One region of the Chromobacterium indicum genome, then DNA from elsewhere that is predicted to be linked to it. Evidence: riboswitches for the same ligand, from Rfam matches in the RefSeq annotation. Region 1 holds a riboswitch; the other holds the start of a gene.
The links. A riboswitch is a leader RNA that binds a small molecule or an ion and turns the genes downstream of it on or off. The one in region 1 is predicted to bind glycine.

Region 1 (7,685 bases):
AGCTCTGGCACCAGGAGCTGCGCAAGATGTACCGCGACGGCGCCTTGCGCGCGATCCTGCGCCGCTACTTGAGCGAAGCCAGCGTGGATCAAGTGCTGAAGCAGCCGCTGGAATGACATGGACGCAAAAAAGCCCGGCTCGAAAGCCGGGCTTTTTCATGGCCAGCCGGTATTACAGCGCCAGCTTGGCGATGGCCTCCTTGGCCATGTGAATGGAGGTGGCGCGCTTGTCCGGCCCCATATTGACTGCTTCGGCGCGGATGATTTCCACATCGCTGACGCCCAGGAAGCCCAGCACTTTCACCAGGTAGTCTTCCTGGAAATCCATCAGGCTGCCCTGCTCGCCGCTGTGCACGCCGCCGCGGGCGGACACCAACACCACTTTCTTGTCCTTCACCAGGCCCACCGGGCCGGTTTCGGTGTACTTGAAAGTGCGGCCAGCGGCGAACACGCGGTCGATCCAGCTTCTCAGCTGCGTCGGGATGGAGAAGTTGTACATCGGCGCGCCGATGACCAGCACGTCCGCAGCCAGGAATTCCTCGATCAGCTGGTCGCTCAGCGCGGCCTCGCTGCGCTGGGTCGCGGTCCAGTCGGATTCGGGCGCGAAACGCGCGCCGACGATTTCGCCGGACAGGTGGGCGATCGGGTTGGCCGCCAGGTCGCGGTAGCTGGTTTCCACATTGGCGTGGCGCTGGCGCAGGGTGTTGGCGACGACGGCGGACAATTCGCGGGTGACGGAGTTGTCGGCCAGGATGCTGGAGTCGAGGTGAAGCAGTTTCATGGTCTGGGTCCTTCGGGGTTCGATTGCGATGAGTGGATGATAGATATCCAGAACAATCAGGACTAGACTGTTAAAATCGGAAACATTGTTCCATCAATGAAACAATCATGCAGGACCTGAACGATCTCTTGTACTTCGCCAAAGTCGTCGAGCACGGCGGCTTCATGGCCGCCGGACGCGTGCTGGGCATTCCCAAGTCCAAGCTGTCCCGCCGCGTAGCCGAGCTGGAAGCCAGGCTGGGCGTGCGTCTGCTGCAAAGAACCACCCGCCGGCTGTCGCTGACCGAAATCGGCAGCCAGTACTACCAGCACTGCCAGGCGATGCTGGCCGAGGCCGAGGCGGCCGACGAGACGGTGCTGCACAGCAGCGCCGAGCCGCGCGGCCTGATCCGCGTCAGTTGCCCGGAGCTGCTGTCCAAAACCATGCTCAGCGCCGCGTTGCCCCGCTTTCTGGCGCTCCACCCGCAGGTGCGGGTGATCCTCGACGCCACCAACCGCCGGGTGGACCTGATAGAAGAAGGCGTGGACGTGGCAATCCGGGTCCGCAACGTGATCGAAGACAGCGCCAGCCTGGTGGTGCGCCGGCTGGGCCGGAGCCGGGTGATCCTGGTGGCCAGTCCGGCCTTTCTGGAAAGCCACGGCGAGCCGAAAACGCCGGAACGGCTGGCCTCCCTGCCCGCGCTGGCCATGAGCCGCCCGGACGGCCGCGGCCAATGGGTGCTGCTGGACAATGTCGGCCAGAGCTACACTATCCACCTGGACACGCCCAGGTTGATGACCGACGACATGATCGTGCTGCTGGAAGCCGCCATCGCCGGCATCGGCGTCGCCGCGCTGCCGGCCAACGTCTGCCACCAGGCGCTGGCGGACGGACGGCTGCGGCACATCCTGCCGCAGTACGACTTTCCCTGGGGCATCCTGCACGCCGCCTTCCCCACCCGCCGCGGCTTGTCGCCGGCGGTGCGCGCCTTCATCGACTTCGTCTCGGAACAGCTGATCAGCGAGGAAATGGCCGGCGACTGGCAGCGCGCCGACATCCGCCCGGCATGACAATTGCTTCAGTCGAGGTTTCCCGTACCGGATGATTGAAGACATGTTCACGCTGCGCCCGTTGGCCGAAACCGACTCGATCGAACAACTGACCGCCCTGCTGCACTGCGCCTATGCCCAGCTGGCCGCGATGGGCCTGCGTTACACCGCGGTGGATCAAAGCGCGGCCGTCACCCGCCGCCGCATCACCGGCGGCTACTGCCTGCTGGCGTGGCATGGAGACGAGCTGGTCGGCACCGTTACGGTGCATCATCCGCGGCCCGCCTCGCCCTGTCCGCAATTCCGCCAAACCGACGGAGCGGTGCTGATGCAGTTCGCCGTCGATCCCGCCTGGCAAGGGCAAAGACTGGGCTCGCGGCTGATGGACGCCGCCGAGGACTGGGCCCGCCTCCAGGGCTATCGCCGCATCCGCCTGGACACCGCCGAACCCGCCACCCATCTGGTAGAACGCTACGGCAAGCGCGGCTACCGCGTCGAAGCGCCGCTGCAATGGCCGGACAAAGCCTACGCCAGCGTGGTGATGGTCAAGGAACTGGAAGCGGCCGCCGCGACTCGAACCTCTGTTTGCGCTGCAACAAATTGATGGCTGCGCGCCACATATCGCCGCCAGACCATTCGCATTTATTGCATCGCAGCAGATAACGAGTACAGTGACGGCCATGGCTCGCGATGAGCCGTCGCGTCTTTTCCTACCGTTCAAGAACAAGGGGTTGCAATGTGGTCAACTGCTGCAGTTCAAGGCGGGAAGTTCCCGTTCCCTCAACCGTTGTTTGATTACTGGCTGGACGCCTGCCAGCGCGGCATCCTGTATTGGGACACGCTGTACCGCCGCGGCGAAGCCTACCTGGAGCACTGCGAAAGCGGCAAGCCTCCGGTGCTGGTTTTCGACTACCGGATCATCATGGACGCCCGTGAGCTGCCCGATCCGGCCAACTACGCGCTGGCGGCGATCCAGCCGCCGGCCAACTGCCCGCCCACCGATCCCGCCAAGCGCCCCTTCGTCGTCATCGACCCCCGCGCCGGCCATGGGCCGGGCATCGGCGGCTTCAAGATGGACAGCGAGATCGGCATCGCGCTGCAACAGGGCCATCCCTGCTATTTCGTGATGTTCTTCCCCCAACCGGTGCCAGGCCAGACCATAGAAAGCGTGGCCAAGGCCGAAGGACACTTCCTCAAACGCGTCAACGAGCTGCACCCGGACAGCGACGGCAAGCCCTTCGTGATCGGCAACTGCCAGGGCGGCTGGGCATTGGCGATGCTGGCGTCGGTGGCGCCGGAACTGGTCGGCCCCATCCTGCTGGCCGGATCGCCGCTGTCGTACTGGGCCGGCGTGCGCGGCAAGAACCCGATGCGCTACGCCGGCGGCCTGAACGGCGGCACCTGGACCGCGTCGCTGGCCGGCGACCTGGGCAACGGCCATTTCGACGGAGCCCATCTGGTCGAGAACTTCGAGAAGCTGGATCCGGCCAATACCCTGTGGAAGAAGTCCTACAATCTGTACGCCAAGATCGACACCGAGCCGCAACGCTATCTGGACTTCGAACGCTGGTGGGGCGGCCATTACCTGCTGAACAAGGCGGAAATGGAATGGATCACCCAGAAGCTGTTTGTCGGCAACGAGCTGGTCCACGGCAAGATCACCAGCCATGACGGCAAGGCACGGGTGGACATGCGCAACATCCGCTCGCCCATCATGGTGTTCGCATCCTGGGGCGATAACATCACGCCGCCGCAGCAAGCGCTGAACTGGATCGCCGACCTGTACGACAGCGCCGAGGACATCCGCAATAACGAGCAGACCATCGTCTATTGCCTGCACAACAAGGTGGGCCATCTCGGCATCTTCGTCTCCGCCGGCGTCGCCAACAAAGAGCACAGCGAATTCGCCAGCGCGCTGGACCTGATCGACGTGCTGGCTCCCGGCCTGTACGAGGCCGTCATCGACGACATCGCGCCCGACGCGCCCGGCCAGGAATACATCGAAGGCCGCTACATCATCCGCTTCGAAGCGCGCGAGGTGTCCGACATCCTGGCGCTGGACGACGGCCGCGACGACGAGCGCGCGTTCGAAGTGGTGAAGCGCGTGTCCGAGATCAACCAAGGCGTGTACGACCGCTACGTCTCCCCCGCGCTGCGCGCCGCCAGCAATGAGGCCAGCGCCCGCCTGCTGCGCGAGCTGCACCCCGCCCGCCTGGAGCGGACGCTGGTCTCGCCGAAAAACCCGTGGCTGTGGTGGCTACCGGACCTCGCCGCCAAGGTGCGCGAGCAACGCCGGCCCGTCGCGGCGGACAATCCGCTGTGGCTGTGGCAGGAACAGCTGTCCGGCTTCATCGTTCAGTCGCTGGACCACTACCGCGACCTGCGCGACGCCGCGCAGGAGCAGCTGTTCCGCGCCGTCTACGAATCGCCGCAGCTCGCCACGCTGGTCGGCGTCGCCCCCGCCGGCGAGCCGCGCAACCAAGCCTTGACCTGGGAAACCCGGGAACTGGCGCGCCTGAAGCGCGAAGCGCTGGACCCCAGCTTCGAGCAAGGCACGCTGGCCGACGGCTTCGTGCGGTTGCTGCTTTACGTCAGCATCGGCATCGGCGTGGTGGACGAACGGCCGTTCAACGCCATCCGCCGGGTGATGCGCGACGTGCGCCACGAGTATCCGCTGACGCTGATGCAATTGAAGGACATCGTCCGACATCAGGTGGCGCTGGTACGGCTGGACGCGCCGCGCGCGCTGCGCGGCCTGCCTCTGCTGCTGCCGGATGCTCGTCGCCGCCATCAGGCCTGGCTGCTGGCTCGCGATCTGATGGCGCTGAACGGTCCCATTCCGGCCGAGCACCAGTCGCGGCTGAATGAGGTGGCCAAGACGCTGGAGCTCGACGCCGCGATCCACGCCGCCTCTCCCGCAGCTCGGGCTGAAGCGGAGCCTGCGGTCCTCTCGCCGGTCCCAGTCGAGGCCGCCCCCGCCGTTTCGCTCCCCGTGGCCAAGCCCGTCTCCGGCAAAACCGTTTCCGCGAAGGCCGCGACAAGCAAAGCTGCCCCGGCGAAGCCTGCATCCGCCGCCAAACCATCGGCCAAAACCGTCAAGCCGGCAGCGCGCAAGACCACTCCGGCAAGCAAACCGGCCACGGCAAAACCCTCGCCGGCAGCCAAAACGCCGGCAACAACCGCCAAGCCCGCCGCGCCGAAGCCGACATCGGAGGAAATCAAGCCGATAGCCAAGCCGGCCACGCGGACGAGCGCCGCGAAAAAGCCTGCGGGCAAGGCCAACGGCCAGGCTCCAGGCACGCCGCCGGCCGCTTCCGCGCCCGGCAAGCGGGGCAAGGCCTAAGCCATGCGCGGGAGCCGGGGCGACTCGGTTCCCGCATTGACTATTGCAATAGCGAAAGCTAATATTCCGGTTCTGCGGGAGAGAGGGGCCGCGCCCCCGCCGAAGACGCAAGCTCCCATAATCGCTCAGGCAAACGTACCGCAGCGCAGTATCGATTCAAGCCGATTGGAGAGAGGCCGCCCCGCGCGGCCCACCGAAGGGGCAAGCGGCCAAAGGCCGCGCAACTCTCAGGTAAAAGGACAAGGGGAGAGGCTGTTACCCAACCCGGAAACCGTCCAGGAGTTTGCCTTGTCCGCTCATCCATGCCTCGGCGCGAGCCTTTCGCGCCTCATTTCCGTTTTCCGTCATCCGCGCGCCATCGCTCCGGCTGGCATTCCATCGTTCCACCCCCATAAGATTTCATCATGCTGACCCTGATCTACCTGATCGCCATCACCGCGGAAGCGATGACCGGCGCGCTGGCGGCCGGCCGCCGCCACATGGACATTTTCGGCGTAGCCGTCATCGCCTTCCTCACCGCGCTGGGCGGCGGCACCGTGCGCGACATCGTGCTGGGCCGTTACCCGATAGGCTGGACCCAGCATCCGGAGTACGTGCTGCTGGTGGTGGCCGGCGGCCTGGCCGCGGTCCTGGTCGCCCGTTATATGCGCCATCTGAACCGCCTGTTCCTGATCCTGGACGCGCTGGGCCTGGTGGCGTTCACCATCATCGGCTGCGACGTGGCGCTGGGCATGGGCTACCACCCGGTCATCATCGTAATGGCCGGCATGATCACCGGCATCGCCGGCGGCATTCTGCGCGACGTGCTGTGCAACCGCGTGCCCATCGTATTCCGCCGCGAGCTGTACGCCAGCGTGTCGCTGCTGGTGGCCATCCTGTACCTGGGCCTCAACCATCTGGCCATGCCCCATGACTGGAACGTGATCGCCAGCTTCGCCTTCGGCCTGGCGCTGCGCCTAGTCGCGCTGTGGCGCGAATGGCAGCTTCCGGTGTTCGCCTACCGGCACGACCACCACTGAGCCCCAAGACAAACACCCCGCCCTAGCGGGGTGTTTCGCATTCCAGCCGTCAGCGCTGCGCCACAACCATGCCCAACCATGGATGTCACTTTCCTCGCGCGCGTCCCAAACTCCAGCCAGGGAAATGAAAATGGATATTTGACAGCCCACCGCAACCCAAGGTAAATAAGATTCCCCTGATATCCGATACCCGACAAGCTCGCCAACACCATGCACATTTCCGGCATCGCCTTTCGCCACCTTCTGCGCCTGCTGCTGGTTATTCCCGCGCTACTGATCTGCTACCTGCTCGCCGCGCTGGCGCTGGGCTGGCTGCCCGCCAACCGCAGCTGGCAGCCGCCCGCAGGCGGCATACCCATCTACCTGGACAGCAATGGCGTGCACACCAGCCTGATCATGCCGGTCAAAACCGACGCGATGGACTGGTCCGCCGCCTTTCCTCCGGAACACATCCGCCGCCCCGATCAATACGCGCGCTCGCCCTATATCTCCATCGGCTGGGGCAGCAAGGTATTCTTCCTGACCATTCAAAACTGGGAAGACCTGAGCGCCGGCAAAGCCTTGGCCGCGCTGGCTTTCGACCAAAGCGTGCTGCACGTGGAATACCTGCCCCAGCCGACGGAAGGCAAAGACACCCGGCGCATTCTGCTCAGTCCAGAACAATACCGCCGGCTGGTTGACTTCATCCGCCGCAGCGCGCCTTTTGACGCCAACGGCCAGGCACGACAGGAAAAGGGTTATCACTACGGCGACAACGACGCCTTCTACCCCGCCCATGGCCGCTACAACCCCATCGTCACCTGCAACCAATGGACGCGCGACGCGCTGGCCGAGGCCGGCGTGCGCACCGCGCGGTGGTCCCCTTTCGTCCAGCCGCTGTTCTGGCAACTGGAAAAGTGATCGCCTCCCTTACTTGAGCAGCGCGCGCAGGGCCTTGACCACCACCGGATCGGGCTTGGGGCCGATATCCTCGGTGGAGGCTACGATCCTGCCCTGCGGGTCCGTCACCACGATGCGGGTGGAGTGGTTGATCTCGCCGCTTTCCAGCCGCCGATGGCGTATGCCCAGCGCGGCGGCGACGCCGCGGGTGTCTTCATCCGACTTGCCGACCGCGAGCAGCCAGTTCCGCGCCCGGATTCCGTGCTCGCCCGCCAGATGCGACAAACTTACCGGCGTGTCCGCCCCTGGATTCAGGCTCACCATCAACACCGTCACCCGATCCCTGTCCCTGGCCGGCAGCGCGGCGATGATGGATTTCACGCCCTCCATCACGATCGGACAAGCCAGTTTGCAATCGCCGTAGAACATGGTGATCAGCGCCGGCTTGCCGGCCAGATCCGAGAACTGCAGCGCGTCGCCGCGCTGAGTGGTCAGCGGCGCATCCAGCCGGTACAACGAATCGCCCGGCAGATCATTTCCCGCCCAGCCCCCGCTCGACGCCAGCGCCAGCAAACATGCGGCCAGGCCGCCTTTCCATCCCCTCATGGTCTTTCCTCCGATTCATCCCTGGCGCAG
Region 2 (7,685 bases), on a different contig from region 1:
CCTCCGGCCAAGCTTACGCCTGCTGCTGCACCCGCAAGGAAATCGCCGCGCATGCCCGGCGCGGCTTGGATGGCTATGTTTACCCGGGCACCTGCCGGCGCGGCTGCCCCGGCGGCCGCGAGGGCCGGGCCTGGCGTTTGGCCGTGGCCGAAGGGGAGCGGGTGGTGGACGACAGGCTGCAGGGCGCGTACCGGCAGGACCTGGCGCGCGACATCGGCGATTTCGTGTTGCTGCGCGCCGACGGCTTCTGGGCCTATCAACTCGCGGTGGTGGTGGATGACGCGGAGCAGGGCGTCACCGACATCGTCCGCGGCGCCGATCTGCTGGTGTCCACGCCGCGCCAGCTGGCGGTTTACGACGCGCTCGGCCTGCCCGCGCCAGGTTATTGCCACCTGCCGGTGCTGACCAACGCAGCCGGCGAGAAATTGTCCAAGCAGACGCTGGCGCCGGCGATATCGACTGGCGATGCCGCGCGGCAGTTGCGCGCGGCGCTTGAGCTGCTGGGCCATGTCCCGCCGGCGGGTTGCGAGAGCCTGGACGATCTGTGGCGCTGGGCGGCGGCGAATTGGTCATTGAGCCGCGTGCCGGCCGGCCCCTTGCAACTTCCTCATTCCTGACGATTTTCCACGTTAATGACATAAGCATCTGCCTGCTAACGGTTTTTTGATGAAAAAAATCGTCAATGCGACATGTTTTTACGTCAAAACTGTGTTTTAATGCGCCCTTTTTTTGGCGCGGCGGCAGGCCGCACCCGGTTGCGGCGCAGCCGAGCGTTCTGGCTTCGGCTATCTTGAAGCCATGGCCCATAGGCCTGTCGATGCGGTTTTGACCTTTTCCGCATGTCTGACGCCGGGTGTGACTATCCCGGCGCGCGATGCTTTCGTTCCCACGGAGAGTCAGGTTTGAACGAAAACAGTTCCACTCAAAAGAAGGGCTCGCTCGGAGTCTGGATGTGCACCGCCCTGGTGGTGGGCAATATGATAGGCTCCGGCGTTTTCCTGCTACCGGCCTCGTTGGCGCCGTTCGGCGGCGTGTCGATGCTGGGCTGGCTGCTGACCTCCTGCGGCGCCATCTGCCTGGCGCTGGTGTTCGCCCGCCTGTCGGCCATTCTGCCGCGCGAGGGCGGACCTTACGCCTACATCCACGCGGGCTTCGGCGATTTCGCCGGCTTTTGGATCGCCTGGGGCTACTGGATCGCGCTATGGGCCGGCAACGCCGCGCTGGCGGTGGCGGCCACCAGCTATATGCAGGTGTTTTTCCCGGTATTGGGGCACAACGAGCCGCTGGCGGGGGCGGTCGCCATCGGCCTGATCTGGATCGTCACCTGGATCAACAGCCGCGGCGCGCGCAGCTCCGGCGTGGTGGCGGTGGTGACCACGCTGCTGAAGCTGCTGCCGTTGGCGGCGGTCACCTTCATCGGCTTCTTCCATTTCCAGCCGGAAAACCTGGCATTCAATCCGCACAACAAGCCGCTGCTGTCTTCGTTGTCCGCGACAATGGCGCTGACCTTGTGGGCCTTCCTCGGCCTGGAGTCGGCATCGGTGCCGGCCGGCGACGTGGTGGAGCCGGAGAAGACCATCCCACGCGCCACCGTGATCGGCACTTTGCTGGCCACCGTGCTTTATATCTTGTCCACGGTGTCGTTGATGGGCCTGATGCCGGCGGATACGTTGGCGGCTTCGCAGGCGCCGTTCGCCGACGCGGCCAAACTGATGTGGGGCGACTGGGGCTACTGGCTGGTGGGCTTCGGCGCGGTGGTGTCCTGCTTCGGCGCGCTCAACGGCTGGAGCCTGATGCAGGCGCACGTGCCGGCGGCCGCGGCCAAGGATGGCCTGTTCCCCAGCCGTTTCGACCAGCGCAACGCGGCCGGCGTGCCCATCTTCGGCCTGGTGCTGTCCAGCGCGCTGGTCACCATTCTGATGGCGATGAAGTATGCCGGCGGCGACAGCGGCGTGAAGATCTTCGAGTTCATCATCCTGCTGGCCACCGCCACCACGCTGTTGCCGTATGCCTTCTGCTCGATGGCGCTGATCGCGATCATGCTGATGCGCGGCAAGGAGTTCTCGCCCAAGGATTACGTCGCGCCCGGCTTCTTCGCCGGCATCGGCTTCGTCTATTCGCTGTGGGCGCTGTACGGCTCCGGCGCCGACATCGTGATGTGGGGCATGCTGCTGTTGCTGATGGGTCTGCCCATCTATGTCTGGCAGTTGAAGGAGCGGTTCGCTGGAGATTGACCGGTGTCCCGATGAGCGAAAAAGCGCAGCGCGATAGCCTGCGCTTTTTTCGTTTTCGAACCATTTTGATGCATGAAAATGAGCGGTTTTTTTCCTTGAAAAACATTTATCCAGACTGTTTGATATAGAAATAATATTGGCTTGCCAAGGCCCGGATATTGACACCATAATCGCCGGATCATACAGGAGAGAGCGGCTTTTCGGCCGCCGCCGAAGGCGCAAGCGCACCCGCAATCGCTCAGGCAAAAGGACTGTATCATCGGGCCGGCGGCAGCCGGTTCGCGCAATCTGGAGAGCGGCGCCCGCGCGGCGTCCACCGAAGGGGCTAACGGCTTATCCGGCCGGAAAATCTCAGGTGCAGGGACAGAGGGGTGTGGTTGATAGAGGATATCCACACTTTGCTCGAAGGAACCGCGCCATGACGGCCCCGAAACGTACTCCGCTGTATGAAGCCCACCTCGCCGCCGGCGCCAAGATGGTCGATTTCGCCGGTTGGGAAATGCCCATCCATTATGGTTCCCAGCTGAAAGAGCATGAGATTGTCCGCACCGACGCGGGCATGTTCGACGTTTCCCACATGACGGTGGTCGACATCACCGGCTCCGACGCCAAAGCCTGGCTGCAAAAACTGATCGCCAACGACGTTGCCAAGCTCGGCTTCGAGGGCAAGGCGCTGTATTCCGGCATGCTGACCCCGGAAGGCACCGTCGTCGACGACCTGATCGTCTATCTCACTTCCTACGGCTACCGCATGGTGGTCAACGCCGGCACCACCGAAAAAGACTTGGCCTGGATGGAGAGCCAGAAGGCCGGCTTCGACGTGGCGCTGAAGGTGCGCCGCGATCTGGCGATGCTGGCGGTGCAGGGCCCGCAAGCCATAGACAAAGTCTGCGCCGTGAAGCCGGAACTGGCCGACGCCATCCGCGCGCTGAAAGTGTTCCAGGGTCTGCCGCAGGATGAATGGTTCTATGCCCGCACCGGCTATACCGGCGAAGACGGCCTGGAAATCATGGTTCCGGCCGACCAGGCCATCGCTTTCTTCAATCAACTGCAAGCCGCCGGCGTTTCTCCCATCGGCCTGGGCGCGCGCGACACGCTGCGCCTGGAGGCCGGCATGAATCTGTACGGCCACGACATGGACGAGACCGTGTCGCCGCTGGAAGCCGGCATGGGCTGGACCATCGCCTGGGAGCCGGCCGAGCGCAAGTTCAACGGCCGCGAGGCGCTGGAGGCGCAAAAGGCCGCCGGCGTGAAGATGAAGCAGGTGGGCTTGGTGCTGGAAGGCCGCGGCGTGCTGCGCGAAGGCCTGAAGGTGGTGGTGGAGGGCGTGGGCGAAGGCGTGATCACCAGCGGCACCTTCTCGCCGACGCTGAAGCATTCCGTCGCCATCGCCCGCGTGCCGGCCGCCACCGGCGCCGCCGCCCAGGTGGATCTGCGCGGCACGCTGACCGATGTGCGCGTGGTGAAGATGCCTTTCGTGCGCAACGGCAAGAAAGTTTTCGAATAATCGGGCAGCGCCTTGAGGCGACTGCCGTCACCATTGATCTGATCTTAAGCTGGAGAACTTCAAGATGAGCAACATTCCCGCCGAACTGAAATACGTCGACAGCCACGAGTGGCTGCGCCTGGAAGCCGACGGTTCCGTCACCGTGGGCATCACCGCGCACGCGCAGGAATTGCTGGGCGACATCGTCTTCGTCGAGCTGCCGAAAGCCGGCGAGAATCTGGCAAAGGATGAGCAGGCCGGCGTGGTGGAGTCGGTGAAGGCCGCTTCCGACGTCTACTGTCCGATCGCCGGCGAAGTGCTCGCCGTCAACGAGGAGCTGGAAGGCGAGCCGGAGCTGGCCAACAGCGATCCGTACGGCGACGGCTGGTTCTTCAAGATCAAGCCGGCCAACGCCGCGGATCTGGACGGCCTGATGGACGCCGCCGCCTACGCCAAGGAAATCGGCGCCTGATGTGATACGCCCCTGGTCGTCAGACAGGGGCTTTTTTTTGGCTACGAAAACCACGGAAAACACGAAACAGGCAAACGTGCGATATTGCTTCTTTGACGGGGCTCTGCGCGCTTGACGCCATGCAGTTCGTGTTCTTTCGTGGTTTTCGTGGCAAAAGAAAGGTTTTGTATGTCTCTTGCTGCACTCTTCAATCGCCACGAATTCATCGCCCGCCACATTGGCCCGTCCGACGCCGAGCGCGCCGAGATGCTGGCCGCCGTCGGCCTGCCGTCCATCGACGCGCTGGTCGACCAGACCCTGCCGGCCGACATCCGCCTGAACCGCCGCCTGGATCTGCCCTCGCCGCAGCCGGAAGCCGAGGCGCTGGCCGCGCTGAAGGCGGTAGCGTCCAAGAACGTGGTCAACAAATCCTTCATCGGCCTGGGCTACTATCCGGTGCTGACGCCCACCGTCATCCTGCGCAATGTGCTGGAGAACCCGGGCTGGTACACCGCTTACACCCCGTACCAGGCCGAGATCGCACAGGGCCGTCTGGAAGCATTGCTGAACTTCCAGCAGATGGTGATAGACCTGACCGGCCTGGAAATGGCCAACGCGTCGCTGCTGGACGAGGCTACCGCCGCCGCCGAGGCGATGGCGATGGCCAAGCGCGTGTCCAAGTCCAAATCCGTCAGCTTCTTCGTCGATAGCCGCGTGTTGCCGCAGACGCTGGACGTGATGAAGACCCGCGCCAAGTACTTCGGCTTCGAGCTGGTGCAGGGCCATCCGGAAGAGGCCGGCAACGGCGACTACTTCGGCGCGCTGTTCCAGTATCCGGGCGAAGCGGGCGATCTGATCGACCTGACCCCGCACATCGCTGCTATCAAGTCCAAGGGCGGCGTGGTCGCCGTCGCCGCCGACGTGATGGCGCTGGTGGCGCTGAAGTCGCCGGCGGAAATGGGCGCCGACATCGCCCTGGGCAATACCCAGCGCTTCGGCGTGCCGATGGGCTTCGGCGGCCCGCACGCAGCTTACTTCGCGTTCAAGGACGAGATGAAGCGCTCGGCGCCGGGCCGCATCATCGGCGTGTCCATCGACGCCAAGGGCAAGACCGCGCTGCGCATGGCGTTGCAAACCCGCGAGCAGCACATCCGCCGCGAGAAGGCCAATTCCAACATCTGCACCAGCCAGGTGTTGCTGGCCAATATCGCCGGCCTGTACGCCGTTTACCACGGCGCGGAAGGCGTGCAGCGCATCGCCGCCCGCATCCATCGCCTGGCCGCCATCTTCGCCCACGCGGTGAAAGAGGCCGGCGGCAAGCTGGTCTTCGACCGCTTCTTCGACACCGTGCAGGTGGACGCCCCCAAGGCCGACGCCATCTACGCCGCCGCGTTGGCCGCCGGCTACAACCTGCGCCGCGTCGGCAAGACCGTGCTGGGCGTGGCCTTCCATGAGGCCGCCACCGAAGCCGACTTGGCCAAGCTGATCGAGCTGTTCACCGGCAAGCCGGCGGATATCGCCGCCTTGGACGCCGCTGCCCAGGACGCCATCCCGGCGGCGCTGAAGCGCGAATCTGCCATCCTGACCCACCCGGTGTTCAACACCCACCATAGCGAGCACGAGATGCTGCGCTATATGAAGAAGCTGGAAAACCGCGACCTGGCGATGAACCACTCGATGATCTCGCTGGGCAGCTGCACCATGAAGCTGAACGCCACCAGCGAGATGATCCCGATCACCTGGCCGGAATTCGCCAATATGCACCCGTTCGCGCCGCGCGAGCAGACCGTCGGCTATCTGCAGCTGATCGAAGGTCTGCAAACGCAGCTGAAGGCGATCACCGGCTTCGACGCGATCTCGATGCAGCCCAACTCCGGCGCCCAGGGCGAATACGCCGGCCTGTTGGCGATCAGCCGCTACCATGAGTCGCGCGGCGAAGGCCACCGCGACATCTGCCTGATCCCGCAGTCGGCGCATGGCACCAATCCGGCCACCGCGCAGATGATGAATATGCAGGTGGTGGTGGTGAAGTGCGACGATGCCGGCAACGTCGACGTGGCCGATCTGAAGGCCAAGGCCGAGCAGCACGCCGCCAATCTGGCCGCGCTGATGATCACCTATCCGTCCACCCACGGCGTGTTCGAGCAGGGCATCAAACAGATCTGCGAGATCGTTCACGCCCACGGCGGCCAGGTCTACATGGACGGCGCCAACCTGAACGCCCAAGTGGGCCTGACCCGTCCGGCCGACATCGGCGCCGACGTGTCGCACATGAATCTGCACAAGACCTTCTGCATCCCGCACGGCGGCGGCGGACCGGGCATGGGGCCTATCGGCCTGAAAGCCCACTTGGCGCCGTTCATCGCCAACCACGTGGTGGCACCGGTGCCGGGCGCGGTGGAAGGCCAGACCGCGGTGTCGGCCGCGCCGTTCGGCTCGGCCTCCATCCTGCCGATCTCCTATATGTACATCGCGATGATGGGCGCCGAGGGCATGAAACAGGCCACCGAGAACGCGCTGCTGTCGGCCAACTACCTGGCCACCCGCCTGGCCGAGCACTTCCCGGTGCTGTACACCGGCGCCAATGGCCGCGTCGCGCACGAGTGCATCATCGACCTGCGCCCGCTGAAGGCCGCCTCCGGCGTGACCGAAGTGGACGTGGCCAAGCGCCTGATGGACTACGGCTTCCACGCGCCGACCATGAGCTTCCCGGTGCCAGGCACGCTGATGATCGAGCCGACTGAGTCCGAGCCCAAGGCCGAGCTGGACCGCTTCATCGCGGCGATGGCTTCCATTCGCGCCGAGATCGACCAGGTGCAAAGCGGCGCATGGCCGGCGGACAACAATCCGCTCTGCAACGCGCCGCACAGCAAGGCCGACATCGCCGGCGACTGGAACCGCCCGTACAGCCGCGAGCAGGGCCTGTTCCCGCTGCCTTATGTGCTGGAAAACAAGTTCTGGCCGAGCGTGAACCGAATCGACGACGTCTACGGCGACCGCAACGTGGTATGCAGTTGCCCGGGCATGGAAAACTACGCGTAACCGCCTGCCGGCCTCGTCGGTTCAGCCTCAACCCGCCGGTTTTAGCCGGTGGGTTTTTTTATGTCTGATAAATGTGTAAGGGTAAATACTTAGAAATAATAACTAAGTAGTCATACGTTCGTGTGCGAACTATCACTAAGGGGGATGCAAAGCGGCCTGCGGGGATGGCGCGCAGGCGCATATCTGGGGCAAGAGACAAGCGGGAGTGAGTGGAAATGTGTGTCGCTAATTTTGATGCTTTCTATCGCGGAAACGACTCCTTTTACGGTGACAGGCCGGCGCTGTCGCTGATGTATTTCCTGGAGAAGTACGGCGTGGGCGGAGGCGGCAGGGGGCTGGACCTAGCTTGCGGCCAGGGACGCAACGCGCTGTACCTGGCGAACCGGGGATTCTCCATGTTCGGCGTGGACGAGTCGTCCGAGGCCGTGTCCAAGATGGGCGAGCAGGCCGATAGGCGGCGCCTGGATGTCAG

Region 2: linked by a shared signal. The riboswitch ahead of gcvT (glycine cleavage system aminomethyltransferase GcvT) and the one ahead of VA599_RS00570 (trimeric intracellular cation channel family protein) in region 1 are both predicted to bind glycine.

Annotation. Positions count from the first base shown of each region.
Region 1 covers NZ_JAYFSJ010000001.1:91,743-99,427, reverse strand. Annotated here, with positions in the region: gene VA599_RS00595 (substrate-binding periplasmic protein) at 1-116, shown strand, start outside; gene VA599_RS00590 (FMN-dependent NADH-azoreductase) at 172-780, opposite strand; gene VA599_RS00585 (LysR substrate-binding domain-containing protein) at 888-1,829, shown strand; gene VA599_RS00580 (GNAT family N-acetyltransferase) at 1,873-2,412, shown strand; gene VA599_RS00575 (DUF3141 domain-containing protein) at 2,545-5,151, shown strand; glycine riboswitch at 5,217-5,302, shown strand; glycine riboswitch at 5,307-5,404, shown strand; gene VA599_RS00570 (trimeric intracellular cation channel family protein) at 5,556-6,170, shown strand; gene VA599_RS00565 (TIGR02117 family protein) at 6,381-7,070, shown strand; gene VA599_RS00560 (SCO family protein) at 7,080-7,655, opposite strand; gene VA599_RS00555 (formylglycine-generating enzyme family protein) at 7,652-7,685, opposite strand, start outside.
Region 2 covers NZ_JAYFSJ010000003.1:212,629-220,313, reverse strand. Annotated here, with positions in the region: gene gluQRS (tRNA glutamyl-Q(34) synthetase GluQRS) at 1-617, shown strand, start outside; gene VA599_RS05820 (amino acid permease) at 951-2,234, shown strand; glycine riboswitch at 2,408-2,498, shown strand; glycine riboswitch at 2,513-2,611, shown strand; gene gcvT (glycine cleavage system aminomethyltransferase GcvT) at 2,653-3,741, shown strand; gene gcvH (glycine cleavage system protein GcvH) at 3,806-4,192, shown strand; gene gcvP (aminomethyl-transferring glycine dehydrogenase) at 4,361-7,213, shown strand; gene VA599_RS05800 (class I SAM-dependent methyltransferase) at 7,504-7,685, shown strand, end outside.